4 regions of the Peribacillus sp. YIM B13477 genome follow, and region 1 is predicted to be linked to each of the others. Evidence: riboswitches for the same ligand, from Rfam matches in the RefSeq annotation. Region 1 holds a riboswitch; each other region holds the start of a gene.

The links. Region 1 has a riboswitch for S-adenosylmethionine ahead of ACFX4H_RS18330 (methionine ABC transporter ATP-binding protein). Riboswitches for the same ligand answer to the same signal wherever they lie in the genome.
Region 2: linked by a shared signal. The riboswitch ahead of ACFX4H_RS19065 (5-methyltetrahydropteroyltriglutamate--homocysteine S-methyltransferase) and the one ahead of ACFX4H_RS18330 (methionine ABC transporter ATP-binding protein) in region 1 are both predicted to bind S-adenosylmethionine.
Region 3: linked by a shared signal. The riboswitch ahead of ACFX4H_RS09815 (methionine ABC transporter ATP-binding protein) and the one ahead of ACFX4H_RS18330 (methionine ABC transporter ATP-binding protein) in region 1 are both predicted to bind S-adenosylmethionine.
Region 4: linked by a shared signal. The riboswitch ahead of ACFX4H_RS09860 (methionine biosynthesis PLP-dependent protein) and the one ahead of ACFX4H_RS18330 (methionine ABC transporter ATP-binding protein) in region 1 are both predicted to bind S-adenosylmethionine.

What each region holds. Positions count from the first base shown of each region.
Region 1 is NZ_JBHZPD010000006.1:136,778-140,639, reverse strand. Features, by position in the region: gene ACFX4H_RS18340 (MetQ/NlpA family ABC transporter substrate-binding protein) at 1-483, opposite strand, end outside; gene ACFX4H_RS18335 (methionine ABC transporter permease) at 499-1,167, opposite strand; gene ACFX4H_RS18330 (methionine ABC transporter ATP-binding protein) at 1,160-2,194, opposite strand; SAM riboswitch class I at 2,340-2,452, opposite strand; gene ACFX4H_RS18325 (O-acetylhomoserine aminocarboxypropyltransferase/cysteine synthase family protein) at 2,570-3,862, opposite strand, start outside.
Region 2 is NZ_JBHZPD010000006.1:275,250-279,111, reverse strand. Features, by position in the region: gene ACFX4H_RS19075 (glycerol-3-phosphate responsive antiterminator) at 1-213, opposite strand, end outside; gene ACFX4H_RS19070 (hypothetical protein) at 386-805, opposite strand; SAM riboswitch class I at 962-1,063, shown strand; gene ACFX4H_RS19065 (5-methyltetrahydropteroyltriglutamate--homocysteine S-methyltransferase) at 1,369-2,472, shown strand; gene ACFX4H_RS19060 (hypothetical protein) at 2,617-3,144, opposite strand; gene ACFX4H_RS19055 (CaiB/BaiF CoA transferase family protein) at 3,407-3,862, opposite strand, start outside.
Region 3 is NZ_JBHZPD010000002.1:630,381-634,242, reverse strand. Features, by position in the region: gene ACFX4H_RS09820 (methionine ABC transporter permease) at 1-445, opposite strand, end outside; gene ACFX4H_RS09815 (methionine ABC transporter ATP-binding protein) at 432-1,448, opposite strand; SAM riboswitch class I at 1,518-1,622, opposite strand; gene ACFX4H_RS09810 (MBL fold metallo-hydrolase) at 1,906-2,730, shown strand; gene ACFX4H_RS09805 (hypothetical protein) at 2,795-2,983, opposite strand; gene ACFX4H_RS09800 (YheE family protein) at 3,069-3,272, opposite strand; gene ACFX4H_RS09795 (YheC/YheD family endospore coat-associated protein) at 3,336-3,862, opposite strand, start outside.
Region 4 is NZ_JBHZPD010000002.1:640,702-644,563, forward strand. Features, by position in the region: gene fumC (class II fumarate hydratase) at 1-1,076, opposite strand, end outside; SAM riboswitch class I at 1,403-1,516, shown strand; gene ACFX4H_RS09860 (methionine biosynthesis PLP-dependent protein) at 1,603-2,715, shown strand; gene metC (cystathionine beta-lyase) at 2,712-3,862, shown strand, end outside.

The sequences.
Region 1 (3,862 bases):
CAAAGTGATCAGGCCATTCTTTTCCAAAAGGGATAAAGCGCGTCCATGATCAGCAACAGAGCTGCTCATAATAACTGTTGCGCCTTCCGGAAGTTTATCAATGCTTTTATATTTTTGTGAATATAGAGCAATCGGCTCGATATGGATTCCGCCAGCATTGACGAAGTCATATCCATTTTCTTTAATTTGCCCCTCTAAATATGGAATGTGTTGAAAGTAGTTAGCATCCAATTCCTTATCATTCAACGCCTTATTCGGTAAAACATAGTCCTGGAACGTTTCAATTTCCAAATCGATTCCTTTTTCTTTAAGAAGCGGTTTAGCTTCCTCAAGGATTTCTGCATGAGGAACATTGGATGCCCCTACAACTATTTTCTTCGATTCTTTATCCGTATCGCTGCCGCTTTTATCCTTTTCACTTCCACAAGCAGCCAAAGCGATAGATAACACTAAGATTAATGCAAATCCTAAAAACTTTTTCATCCTCTTCATCTCCCTTTATCTTTTGTCCAATTTAGATGTAATCACATCTCCAATAATTTGAATTATGAAGACGATAATTAGAATAACGATTGTCGCTACAAGCGTAACGTCATTTTGATTTCTTTGATAGCCGTCCAAATAGGCTAGATTACCAAGCCCGCCAGCGCCGATGACCCCGGCCATCGCGGTATATCCAACCAATGCAATCGATGTTACCGTAATCCCGGAAATAAGGGCAGGCATCGACTCTGGAAGAAGGACCTTCCAAATGATCGTGCTCGTTTTTGCTCCCATCGATTTAGCGGCTTCAATTACACCTTTATCGATTTCACGAAGGCCGATTTCAACCATACGCGCATAAAATGGGGCAGCACCGATAATAAGTGCCGGCAGTGCAGCGTTCTCACCGATCATGGAACCGACAAGCGCTTTAGTGAAAGGAATGAGCAGCACGATCAAAATAAGAAATGGAATGGAGCGGAATATATTGACGACAGCACTCATGACTCCGTTGACAGCCCGGTTTTGCCACATATTACCCTTCCCTGTCAGGAAAAGGATCAATCCTAGTATTATGCCTATAAAAAAGGTTGCCACTACAGAGACGCTTGTCATGTAAAGCGTTTCTTTCGTAGCTTCAATGATGTCTTCCCAATCAACATTCGGCAATAATTCTTCAAGCATGAGTAATCACCTCCACGCCTACCTGCTGTGCTTTAATGAATTCGATTGCGCGGAGCATTTCATCCTCTTTGCCATCTAGATGGATAAACAATGTTCCATATGAACCGCTTCTTGTTTGGGATATCTTACCTTGAACGATATTGACATCCAACTCGAAGTTACGTACAAGCTTGGTGATCAATGGGCTTTCTGCATGATCACCTACAAAGGTCAATTGAATCACTTTGCCTGCTGGATAGCGTTCGAGCAAATGGTCCATCGTTTCTTTCGTTTCTTCCGGTTCCGTTACCTGTTGCACGAAACGCTTCGTCATTTGTTCTTTAGGATTCTTGAAAACATCCAGGACAGGACCCTGTTCAACAACCTGCCCGCTTTCCATCACGGCGACACGATGGCAGATTTTACGTATTACATGCATTTCATGCGTAATCAAGACGATCGTCAATCCCAAACGCTTATTGATGTCAACAAGCAATTCGAGTATGGAGTCGGTAGTCTGCGGATCCAAAGCAGAAGTCGCTTCATCACACAGAAGCACTTTAGGGTCATTTGCCAGAGCCCTGGCTATTCCCACCCTTTGCTTTTGCCCTCCGCTTAATTGCGAAGGATAGGCCTTTTCCCTGCCTTCAAGTCCGACTAACTTGATCAATTCGTTCACACGCTTGGTGCGTTCAGGTTTAGAAACTCCTGCAATTTCCAACGGGAAAGATATATTCTCCTGAACGGTCCTTGACCATAATAGATTGAAATGCTGGAAAATCATGCTGATTTCTTGACGGGCCTTACGGAGCTGAGCCCCTTTAATTTTTGAAATTTCCTTTTCAGCCACCACAACGGATCCCTCTGTCGGTGTTTCCAATCCATTGAGCATTCTGATCAAAGTACTTTTCCCCGCTCCACTGTAACCGATGATCCCGAAAATCTCGCCTTTATTTATTTCAACATTCACATTATTTACAGCCTTGATCGTCTCACTGTTTCCTTTTCCTGTTCGGAACAGCTTACTGACTTTCGTCAATGTAATCATTAACCCTCACCTCTTTTATCCAATAAAACCTATGAACTTAGTTGATTTCTCTACATTATTAGTCTGTTTCTCCTATCATGTTCCCAATTAAAATAGAAAAAACCTTTCTGCATGAGCAGAAAGGCAGGTGAAGAATCAGGCCTTCCTCTCATCTTCCAAAGTGATTAAACTTTGTGTGAATTGGCACCTTTCCAAGGAAATCACCTTGTCGGTTGCCGGGTTTCATCGGGCACATCCCTCCACCTCTCTTGATAAGAGCTAATATATAGAATATTTGTACATCATTAAGTTCTTTAGTATGGAGAAATTTTATCATAGATAAAAAAGGAGCGCAATGTATATTATTTCTAGTACAAGAATGAACAGGAACTTTGCTTAAAGCGTTTTGGAAGTCAAGGAGACGATGTTCGTCGCCTTTTCAATTGCCTGCTCCAAATCTTCTATTAAGTCGTCTACATTTTCAATCCCAATCGATAAACGGACTTGATCGGCACTTACACCCGCTTTCGCAAGACCTGCCTCATTCAATTGTTGATGGGTGGTACTTGCTGGGTGGATGATCAAGCTCTTCGCATCCCCTACATTCGCCACATGGGACCATAATTCCACCGAATTGATAAGTTTTGCCCCAGCTTCGCGATTACCTTGAATCCCAAATGTGACGACAGATCCAGCTCCCTTTGGCAAATATTTATCCGCAAGGGCTTTATCGGGATGATCCTCATCACCAGGATGTGAAACCCAGGTCACGGCAGGATGGTTTTTTAAATATTGAATGACAGACTTGGTGTTTGATAGATGCTCTTTCATCCTTACATGCAGCGTTTCAAGTCCAAGCGTAAACTGGAATGCACTTTGGGCACTTAGCGTAGGGCCCAAATCACGGAGTAACTGGACTCGGGCTTTCGTTATGAATGCGGCAGGGCCAACTGCCTCGGCGTATACCAGACCGTCGTAACTAGGGTCAGGCTCCGTGAAGCCAGGATAGTTTGGCGAGTTCCAATCGAATTTTCCTCCATCCACGATGACACCGCCTAGCGTCGTTCCATTTCCAAGAAGCCATTTTGTAGCGGAATGGATGACAATATCCGCTCCAAAATCAATTGGTCTGCAAAGATACGGTGTTGCGAAGGTATTATCAATGATTAAAGGTATGCCGGCTTCGTGGGCGATTTCCGCTACCGCTTCAATATCGAGCACCCTCAAACTTGGATTTCCGATCGTTTCAGCAAAAATGGCTTTAGTTCTTGGTGTAATCGCCCTTTTAAAATTCTCAGGGTCATCGGGAGAAACGAACTTCACTTTGATCCCATATTTAGGAAGAGTGTTTTCGAAAAGGTTATACGTACCGCCATATAATGTAGAGGCTGAAACAATCTCATCCCCTGCGGCAGCAATATTCAGGATCGAAAGTGAGATGGCGGCCATTCCGCTTGCCGTTGCCAATCCGCCGATACCGCCTTCCAATAAGGCCATTCTTTCCTCAAAAACGCTGACCGTGGGATTATGAAGCCGTGAATATATATAGCCATTCTCCTTTAGGCCAAATAAATTCGCTGCATGGTCGGTATCCTTGAACAAGTATGCATTGCTTTGGTAGATAGGAACGGCACGGACACCTGTTTCATCAGCTTGCAGACCGCCATGAACACTCAATGTTTCGAAACG
Region 2 (3,862 bases), 140 kb from region 1:
ACAAATGAATTCTGTCGCGTACTCATCACTTCTTATGCCATGGATCAAATCGACATGATAAATCATTTTCTTATTATGCTGCTTTGCCATCATACTTACATTTTTCAATTGTGAGATATGCAAATCAAGAAACACACCTATTTCATAGGAACTTTCTAGAAATCTTTCAAAATCCTTCATGCTTGCTGAAGCAGGCAAAATCTTCTGATCCATCATTATCCTCCTCATTCCCAGAAAAACTCAAAACTTCAAGTCATTTAGTATATTTTAAAGAACTTGATTTATCAAACACATTTTTTCATGAGCCATGTAACCTTAACACTATCATACCTTTCACACCCTTTATAGTTTGCGGCTAAGGATATATGTAAAATATCCCCTTGAATCATAAAGAAAGTTTCATTTTCAATGCACCTTCGACGAGTTCATACGATTTAATTGTGCCAATGGGAATTTTTCTCACGATGCTCCAAGCATTAACATTCATTTTGATCGCTCTTTTTTCATATTCAAAAAATGGCGGTCTGTTAAATATCCTTTGGTTGATGAAATTCCTGTCAATGGGTTCCATTTCTACTAATTCAAATGAAATCGTTCTTTTGTCCACATGAACCGGTTTTAATGTAATCCGGAAAGCCACATTTTTCTTAAACATCATTTTTTTCACTTCCATCGTTCCGGAAAGCTCAATATGCTTTGGCGTAATTTCGACTTTAATATCCTGACCAGATGATTTCATTTTTATGATTCTCTCTATCATGGCTTCAGTTACCGTAATCGGTATGCCATTTTTGAATGGACTCATCCTTGCATTCCCTCCCCACTCAAAGCATATGCCGGATTCCCTGATGCCGTTAACATTCCAGCCCGGATTAATAAACGGTATATTCGAAATATTCCGGTTCCACCCCTTGACCTTCATAAAAACTACCTGTATAGTCATAGTTAATTTAATAGACAACTCTTATCCAGAGAGGTGGAGGGACTGGCCCTTTGATGCCTCAGCAACAGACTGATCTTGTACTGTGCTAATTCCAGAAGTGTAAAAACTTGAAGATAAGAAGAGTATATAGCTTTGTTGCCAACACCTCTTCTTATTTTTAAGAAGAGGTTTTATTTTGGCTGTTTTCACATACTTTGTTGCTATTTACCAGGTAATGGGTTGTGGTTGATTTCCCCTCAAGATGCTCGCTTTCCGCGGGGCGGGCGGTGAGCCTCCTCGGCGTAAACGCCTGTGGGGTCTCACCTCTCCCGCTGCTCCCGCAGGAGTCTCGCACTTCCGCTCCAATCAACCTTAAATAGTTTCGTTTAAAAACAACAATCTTTACGAAAAGAGCTTTTATTTTTAAAAGGAAAGAAGGAATCAACATGTCAATCACATTAACGAAAGCACCATTCAGGGCGGACCACGTCGGAAGTTTATTAAGACCGGAACGTTTACATATTGCCAGAAAGGACTTTAAGGAAGGTACCATTTCAGCTGAGCGGCTTCGTGAAATTGAAACTGAAGAAATCAATCGGATCGTCGATAAACAAATCGAAGTTGGTTTAGAGGCCGTTACGGACGGTGAGTTCAGACGGACATGGTGGCACTTTGACTTCCTCGAACATTTAAATGGCATCGAGGGTTATGTAACTGAAAAAGGCCTTACATTCGATGGTGTCGAAACAGAGAGATATAATGTTCGCAATACCGGGAAGGTTTCATTCAACCCTGAACATCCCTTCATTCGTGATTTCATTGAATTGAATAAAGTCGTGAACGGACGTGCCGTTGCCAAGCAAACCATTCCCAGTCCGAATCAATTATTTGCTGCAGGCATTCATAATGAAGACGTCTACCCTGATATTGAAGACTATGCAAATGATATCATCAAAGCCTATCAGCATGCTTTGAAAGCCTTTTATGAAGCAGGTGTGCGTTACCTTCAATTGGATGATGTATATATTGCCAGACTTTCAGCCCCGGATTTCCAGTTCAAAGATGGAAAATATACGAGGGAACAATTAATCGATCTTGCACTTCGGGTCATTAATGGCGCATTGGAAGGCAAACCAGAAGACCTTATCGTCACTACCCATCTATGTCGCGGAAACTACCAGTCGACATGGGCGTTTGAAGGAAGCTATGCCCGTATCGCCCCAACTTTATTGGCAAAAGAAAAAGTGGATGGATTCTTCTTGGAATATGATGATCAACGCTCAGGGGATTTCAAACCATTGGAATACATTCCAAATGGCGGTGCACGGGTCGTACTTGGTGCCGTCACTTCAAAAAATGGAGAAATCGAGGACAAGGAAGCTGTTAAGGCACGCATTAAAGAAGCATCGCACTTCGTTCCGCTCGAACAATTATGCTTAAGCCCTCAATGCGGCTTCGCCTCCACACATCACGGCAACAAGCTAACCGAAGCACAGCAATGGGAAAAGCTGAAATTCGTCGTTGATGTAGCGAAAGAAGTATGGGAATGATTATTTTACGGAGACTTTAAAACTTATTTACAGGATTCGAACAACCTAATCGGCTTCAATATAAGCGTGCCGATTAGGTTTATACTTAAAACCCTAAAACTGAAAGCAAACAAAAAAAAGAACGGCCATCTGGACGTTCCCTTTTTACTTGCAGCTATCGTCATCATCCTCCATTTTCTTCACGAATATATCATCCGTCACCCTATCTTCCAGCTTGTTCCTCAAGGCCAATTCCGCAGCCTTCCCATCACTAGGCGATCCGTCCGAGAAATACATCGGAAACAGGGAGAAAAACATAATGTAGAAAGAAAAATAGATAAATTGATACCAGATTACCGAGCTGTCCAGGATATTCTGATACACTAAGCTGTATATGATCAGCATGCTGATTAAATTAAAGATAGCCCCCCCTAAATAGATCAGGGTATTCGTCAATCGATTATCATGTTTCAAACCCTTGAACTCGCAAGTCCCATTCCAAAAATAATATTTCCTCACCTCTATGTTCCGAAAGGCGAAAAGCTTATTACCACACCCGATCAAGATTTTCTTTTCCGATCCCCCAAAGATCGTAACGAAGAAAATATGCCCGCTCAAATGTATCAGTGTAACGATCGGCATGATCAAAAAAAAGGAAAATAGAAATTTAATGATATCAGAGAGACCAAACATATTTAACTAACCCCCTCCTTACCAGCGATTTCCTTACCAGGATGCTACTCTGATACCCTGCCCACACTAGTTATAACTAGTAAATTTTCACAGTGGTAATATGTTGCTTTCCAAAAATGATAAGATGATAATTGTTCTCCTTCCGCTTCACTTCGACCTTCGAACGACTATATCGACCCTTCCCCTGCTTTTTCCGTCATTCAAAAAAACAGGCTATCACCTTCCAAAAAACCCGGAAAAGCGATAGCCTTTACATCTTTATTTAGCGATTGGGGGTGCGAAGGATTTCTGCGTTGTTTTGTCCTGGCTCCAAGCCTGCATGTTTATATCCAGGGGTGAAAACCGATGTTTTGATCGGGCAGGCGATTTGCCTCTGGACATTCCCTTTTCCGTCAGGTACCTCGACGATCATTCCCCTCTCCTTCAATTGGGGATGCTCGGCCGCTTCGGTGAAAGTCAGCACTGGTTCTGCGCAAGCCTCGAATTCAGCGAATATCTCCTGCCATTCATGAAAATCTCTCTCGAGGAAAGCCAGCCGGACGGCCGTTTTAAACCTGATTCCGCTTTCTTCATCGCTTTTCATGCTCAGCTCATATAATCCGGGTGCACCAATCGCTTCACATAATGCTTTTCGAAAAGGGGGCTCAAGGCTGCCTACCGAAAAATAGCGTCCATCTTTCGTTTCGTAAAAGTCATAAAAAGACCCTCCGTTCAGCAT
Region 3 (3,862 bases), on a different contig from region 1:
GTTTTGCCTCTGGAAGAAGTACATCCTTAATGATCATCCATGGAGTGGCACCTACGGCAATTGCAGCTTCAATCACTCCTCTGTCTATTTCACGTAATGCCGTTTCAACAATCCTTGCAAAAAAAGGGATTGCGGAAACGGACAGGGAAACAGAAGCTGCTCTTGGCCCTATCGTCGATCCCGTAAGTAGGTCCGTTAAAGGAAGGAGGGCGACCAAGAGAATGATGAACGGGATTGAACGGACAATATTGACTGCGAAACCGAGAGATCGATTCACGATGCCATTTTCAAAAAATAAATTCCTGGTTGTTGTAAATAGCAATACTCCAAGCGGTAAACCGATCAGCAGGGCTACTGCAAGAGAAACGCCGACCATATAAATCGTTTCAAGAAAGGCTTTATTAAGATCAGGTAAAATATTGACGATGGGATTAAGCAGTGACATGTTTTAACACCTCCACAGAACTGGAACGATTTTTTATATACTCCAATGCCGAATGGATTTGTACGGCATCGCCAATTAACTCGATGATTAAAATGCCTAAAGGAACATCCTGGATATACTCAATTTTACCGTGTAAAATATTCCCCTTTACTGCATGGGATTGGAGAGTATCCGAAAGAATCGACTCACCGGCGGTTTGCCCTTCGAATTGGATCTTAATAATCGTCCCTTCACTTTCATCAATCAAGTGCGAAGGGAGTTCGAAATCCAGTACACTGCTAATGAATTGCTTCGTTAATTCCTGTTTGGGCTGTGAAAATATTTCATAAACGGGTCCTTCTTCAATTACCCGGCCATCCTGCATCACGGCGACTCGGTGGCATAGTTCTTTGACCACTTCCATTTCATGTGTAATCAACACGATGGTGATACCAAGCTCACTGCTTATCTTTTTCAATAACTGTAAAATCGCTTTTGTAGTTGTCGGATCAAGGGCTGAAGTCGCTTCATCACATAATAGTACAGTGGGTTCATTTGCTAACGCTCGAGCTATGCCGACCCGTTGCTTCTGTCCACCGCTAAGCTGTGCAGGATAGACATCTTTCTTATCGCTGAGCCCTACGATTTCCAACAATTCCAATACACGTAACTTAGTCGCGTCCTTCGATCGATGCGCGGCTCTTAAGGCGAAAGCGACATTTTCATAAACGGTTTTTGAACTGACCAGGGAAAAGTGCTGGAATATCATTCCGATTTTTTGGCGTTGTTTACGAAGCTCTTTGCTAGATAAAGAGGTTAAATCAATGCCGTCGATAATGATATTTCCACCTGTCGGACGTTCAAGCAAATTCAAGCAGCGGAGTAATGAGCTTTTTCCAGCTCCGCTGTAGCCGACAATGCCATATATTTCACCAGTTTGAATGGTCAAAGATACGTTATCCACTCCGATAACTCGGTTTTTCTTCGAGACGTATTCCTTTCGGATTGAACGGATTTCAATCATGAGCTTTCCCCCTTAAACATTAAAAAAGCTGCCTCTATCATTCAGAAAGAGGCAGCGAAATCATATCTCGGCTTATCTTTCAGAATGCAATCATTCTGCAGGAATTGGCACCGTTCCCTAAGGGCGGTTGCCGGACATCACAGGGCCTGATCCCTCCGTCACTCTCGATAAGTAAATTATTATTTTAGAATATTTCAAGTTTTATAATATAATCTATATTATTTGTAAAATCCGGCAATGTCAATCGTTTCTTTTATTTTTTTGTCATTAAAACTGGTAAGGTCCGTTAAAACGATTCATGGAAAATGGGCTATTATGCAATAATCCAGCATTTTCATCGAGGCTATTTATTCCAATATTTCCTTGTCAAAAAGGTAAAGTGGTACTACATTTATTATAGTAAAGTTAAAAAAAGGAAGGTAAAACTATTTTTGTACAATGATGGGGAGGAAACCGAATGATAGAGATCAAGACGATAAATGATGTGGTTTGCGTGCATGGGACTCCTGGCGGGAACAAGGGGGGGATGAGTGTGTATGTCTTTTTAACGGATGGCCTATTGATAGATACTGGCGCACAGATTTTATTGGAAGAGCTTATTCCATTCTATGAATCCGCAGACTTCGACTCAGTGGCCCTGACTCACTATCATGAAGACCATACGGGGGGCGCTGCCTGGATAAAGGAACATAAAAAGGTCCCTCTTTTCATTCACCCGATGTCGGTTGAGGTTTGTGCAAAGGATGCTGAATATCCTGAATATCGCAAAATTTTCTGGGGAAAGAGAGACGCCTTTAAAGCTGAGCCGCTAGGGAAGGCCATTCATTCCCGTACCCAAACGTGGGAGCCGATTTTTACCCCAGGTCATGCAAAGGACCATATGGTGTATTTGAATCACAATAATGGCGTGCTTTTTTCAGGAGACCTTTTCGTAACCCCAAAAACAAAGCTTGTCTTACGGGAAGAGTCCGTCCCGGTGATCATCGGTTCCATAAAAAGATTGCTTCAATATGACTTCGGGGAAGTGTTTTGCTGTCATGCTGGGCATGTTCCTGATGGGAAGGAGATGTTTCGAAAAAAACTGGATTATCTGGAAAACCTCCAAGGGGAAATTTTACGCTTGCATTCTCAAGGGCTGACCGTTCATGAAATCCAGCAGGTCGTTTTACCGAATCGCTATCCCCTTATCGAGATATCTGGGCATGAATGGGATTCAGAGCATATCATTACATCGATATTAAACGAAAATATTTTAAGTGCGAGGGAGAATGGGACTATTTGAATGCTATCCGTTTAACGGTCTGACTGATATGAAAGAGAGCTCTCCATAAGAGAGCCCACATTATTCATTTATTGACATTGGGATCTGTTTCATCATAAAAATCATGTGCTTCTTCGATGTTCTGAAGGTTAGCGACTTCATACACATTTCCGCCCGCCATTCCTTCATTGATGATACGGTCGATATCCAGGTAAACGGAGTCCTTGCCATCATATTCGGTATCCTTCAAAAATGTCATTTTTTCTTTATCCAAAAGAAATCCCTCCTAGCCTTTTCTTTAGTTTAGGCAAAGGAGTTTTTTTTATTCTGTTAAGCGATTTCATGAATGTAAAGGGGTTTCATTCATATACATGGAAGATCATTAGATCATGTATCATGCTTTTGAGTTTAGTTTCATCTGTTTCGGAAGGCGGATTGGCTGTCCACTCGATGGATCCATCTTTATGATACAAGGCTTTGACTGCCTGCTTGTTGAAATAAAAGGAAATTTTCCATCCTGGCAGATTCTTATGCAATGGTTCCCATTGAAAATGAGTGATCATATGTATTACCTCCATATATACTGTTTCTCATTCGATTATAATGGAAAACGGCAGCTGGAGGTGTTATTTTCTTTTCAGGTTGGGAAAAGTTAATTCAATGAAAAGATTTTTTAAATGCAAAAGCCTGTTTGTTTCAATTTCTTCTTCATCGAATTGCATCGGCTTTGAGTTCACTTCGTATATGAAAAGCGAGCCCGATTCGTCTTCCCCTATATCAATGGAAAACTCTCCGAGAAACCCGATCTTTTTTGAAAGTATCTCTCCGCATTTTTGGGCAATATTCGCTAATTTTAGATCCAGGTTTTTTGATTTAATGTCCTGATAAGGAAAAAGCTTTCCGCCTCGGGGAGTGTGGGTGGTGATTTCCTGAGTTTGCGACATCCTTACCGCTTTGCCGGTCACTTTATAAAAACCTTTTTCATAATGGACGAGAATCCGGTAATCATAACGATGTCCAAAGAGTTTTTTTGGTATGATCGCCTGTTGAGCAAGATAGCTCCTTTTTAATAAATCCCTTTTTTTTGTATCCCAGAAGGAAGCAAAATCAGGGAAGGACTCACTATGCTTTAAGCTATTGAACAATAGGGTAT
Region 4 (3,862 bases), on a different contig from region 1:
AATACATTCAATTCAAAGTTACCTTGGCTTGCTGCAAAGCCAATTGTAGCATCGTTACCCACGATTTGTGTCGCAATCATGGTAAGCGCTTCACTTTGGGTCGGATTGACTTTACCTGGCATGATGGAGCTGCCCGGCTCGTTTTCCGGAATGGCTATTTCTCCGATTCCGCTTCTAGGTCCACTTGCCAGCCATCTGACATCGTTTGCAATTTTCATTAAATCCGCCGCCAATGCTTTCAAAGCACCGTGTGCATAGACGATTTCGTTATGGCTAGTCAATGCATGGAACTTATTATCAGATGTGACAAAAGGATATCCTGTATCCGCTGCAATTTGTTTGGCGGAAAGTCCCGGGAATTCTTTCTTTGTATTGATTCCGGTTCCTACAGCCGTTCCGCCTAGAGCAAGGTTCAATAGTTTTTGGCTGCTTTCCTCAATCATCGCCAAATCTTTATCGAGCATCGCTTTCCAACCGGAAATTTCTTGTCCTAATGTTAATGGTGTAGCATCTTGAAGATGTGTCCGGCCGATTTTCACGACATCCCAAAATTCTTTTTCTTTTGTATCGAATGTATCACGAAGTGCTTTGATGGCAGGAACCAATTTTTCAGCGACTTCCATAAAGGCTGCAATATGCATGGCGGTCGGGAAAGTATCATTTGAGCTTTGTGCCTTGTTAACATCATCATTCGGATGAAGGATTTCCGATTCACCATTTTCTTTTAACCATTCATTCCCTTTGTTAGCGACCACTTCATTCACGTTCATATTACTTTGCGTACCGCTTCCCGTTTGCCACACTACAAGCGGGAAATGTTCATCAAGCGTACCTTCAAGGATTTCGCCGCAAATCTTGACGATGGCGTTCTTTTTAACTTCGGAAAGGTCACCAAGATCATAGTTCACCTTTGCAGCAGCTTGTTTAACGTATGCAAATGCACGAACCAATTCAATCGGCATTTTTTCGTTACCGATTTTAAAATTGTTACGGCTTCTCTCAGTTTGTGCTCCCCAATATTTATCAGCAGGAACTTTCACTTCACCCATCGTATCTCGTTCGATTCTGTATTCCATGTATTCTCCTCCTAAGTTTGCACTATTCATTGAAGAATTTTTGCATATGAAATGAATAATGTCGGATTATTCTTTCTCTCCATACATTGTACAAACTTTATTATTTTAAAGCAAAAATATCCCGCTGACCCTTTCCATATTTCTGGAAAATCCTAGGCCGTTCATATTTAGATGAAAATTTGGATATTCTTTTTTGACACATAAAGTGTAGGCACCTCTAGGCTTCAATTGACCTGGCCATGAACACAAACACATCATCACCCCCAAAATGTCCTTGACAGCGTTTTGTATATATAGTAAATTCAAAAGAAATTGAATAATCTAAACTCTTATCGAGAGAGGTAGAGGGAATGGCCCGATGACACCTCAGCAACCTTCATTTGTTTCAAACCAATGAAAAGGTGCTAATTCCACAAGTTTATGAACTTGGAAGATAAGAAGAATGACTCGTCCCTACTTAATCAAAGTCTTCTTCTTAAAGAAGACTTTTTTTTATTTTATTTAACTCAAAGGAGCAGTGAAAACCATGTATAAACCTGAAACATATCTTGCTCAATTAGGAAATCGCAGTGAAACGGCGACAGGAACAGTCAATCCGCCGGTATACTTTTCAACAGCTTTTCGCCACGAAGGAATCGGTCAATCGACGGGATTCGACTACACAAGGACAGGTAACCCTACCCGCCAGCTATTGGAGCGATCCATCGCCGATCTGGAAAAAGGAGACCAAGGCTATGCCTGCAGTTCAGGAATGGCCGCCATCTCCACTATACTCGCCCTTTTTAAATCCGGGGATGCGTGGATTGTCAGTGAAGATCTTTATGGCGGTACATATCGGCTGTTAGAACAAGGTTTTAAAAAATGGGGATTGCAGTGTGACTATGTAAACACTTGTTGTTTGGAGGATATCGAAAAAGCCATCACTCCTCACACGAAAGCCATCTTCATCGAAACTCCCACTAACCCTCTTATGCAGCAAACGGATATTAGCGCCGTTGCCGCATTGGCTAAACGATATAATTTATTGCTAATCGTTGATAACACTTTTTACACGCCTCTTATTCAACAACCCATCTTGCTTGGAGCTGATATTGTGATCCACAGTGCAACCAAGTATCTCGGTGGTCATAATGATGTGCTCGCCGGACTGATCGTTGCTAGCGGCGCTGAATTATGTGATGCACTTGCCTTCCATCATAATGGCACTGGAGCTGTCTTGAGCCCATTTGATTCTTGGCTGTTGATGCGCGGAATGAAAACCCTGGCATTGCGGATGGAGCGTCATGAAAAGAATGCCAAGATACTTGTAGATTACTTATCGGAGCATGATTGTGTTACGGACGTATTGTATCCAGGCCGGGGCGGCATGATTTCTTTCCGCATCATTGATGAAGCGGCGGTCAACCCATTTTTACAATCGCTCTCATTAATTTCCTTTGCAGAAAGCCTGGGAGGAGTTGAAAGCTTCATCACCTATCCTGCCACACAAACACATGCCGATATACCGCTTGAAGTCAGAACGGCAAACGGGGTTTGTAACCGACTGCTCCGCTTCTCCGTTGGCATCGAGGATAGCGACGATTTGATTGGTGACTTGCAGCAAGCATTCGCACATGTAAAAAGGGAGGCACTACGATGACAGATCAAAATTTTAGCTTTGAAACGAAATTACTTCATAATCAACATAAATTCGATCCGGCAACGGGCGGTGTGAGCGTCCCCATCCAGCATGCATCGACTTTCCATCAATCCGATATCGATCAATTCGGCAAATATGACTACAGCAGAAGCGGGAACCCAACCCGCGAGGCACTTGAAGACATCATTGCCGAACTTGAGGAAGGCACTCACGGCTTTGCCTTTTCATCAGGTATGGCTGCCATTTCAACAGCCTTCCTGCTATTGTCTGCCGGGGATCATATCGTCATTTCCGAAGATGTGTATGGCGGAACGTTCAGGATGGTCACAAGCGTATTGAACCGTTTCAATATTGAGCATACCTTCGTTGACATGACAGACCTTGAAAGTGTCAAAGCGGCGGTTCAGCCAAATACCAGGGCCATATACATTGAAACGCCTTCAAATCCTTTACTTAAAGTGACCGATATTCAAGCTGTATGTGATATCGCAAAAAAAGCCGGTGCCTTAAGTTTTGTTGATAATACATTCTTGACGCCCGCATTGCAAAAACCGCTGAATCTGGGCGCTGATGTTGTCCTTCATAGCGCGACGAAGTTTTTATCCGGACATAGTGATGTGGTAGCTGGGCTTGCGGTCGTGAAAGATCCGGAATTGGCGGCAAGACTCGGTTCGCTTCAAAACTCCTTTGGAGCGGTCCTTGGTGTCCAGGATGCCTGGCTCGTAATGAGAGGCTTGAAAACCTTGTCAGTTAGAATGGAACATTCACAAAAAGGGGCAGAAAAGATTGCAGCCTACTTAAAGGAGCAGCCCTTGGTGAAAAAAGTGTATTATCCCGGCCTAGCCGATCATCCACAGCACGCCATCCAGAAAGGCCAGTCACTCGGAGCAGGGGCGGTCCTATCATTTGAATTGGAAAGTGAGGAAATCTTCCGTTCCTTCGTGAACACTGTCGAGCTCCCTGTTTTTGCCGTAAGCCTGGGAGCGGTAGAATCCATATTATCCTACCCGGCCAAAATGTCCCATGCGGCCATGCCTGCTGATGAAAGGGAAAAGCGAGGCATCACGAATAGCTTGCTCCGCCTCTCTGTCGGACTGGAAAATCCGGACGATTTAATCAAGGACTTCGAAGCTGCCCTCGTCAATAT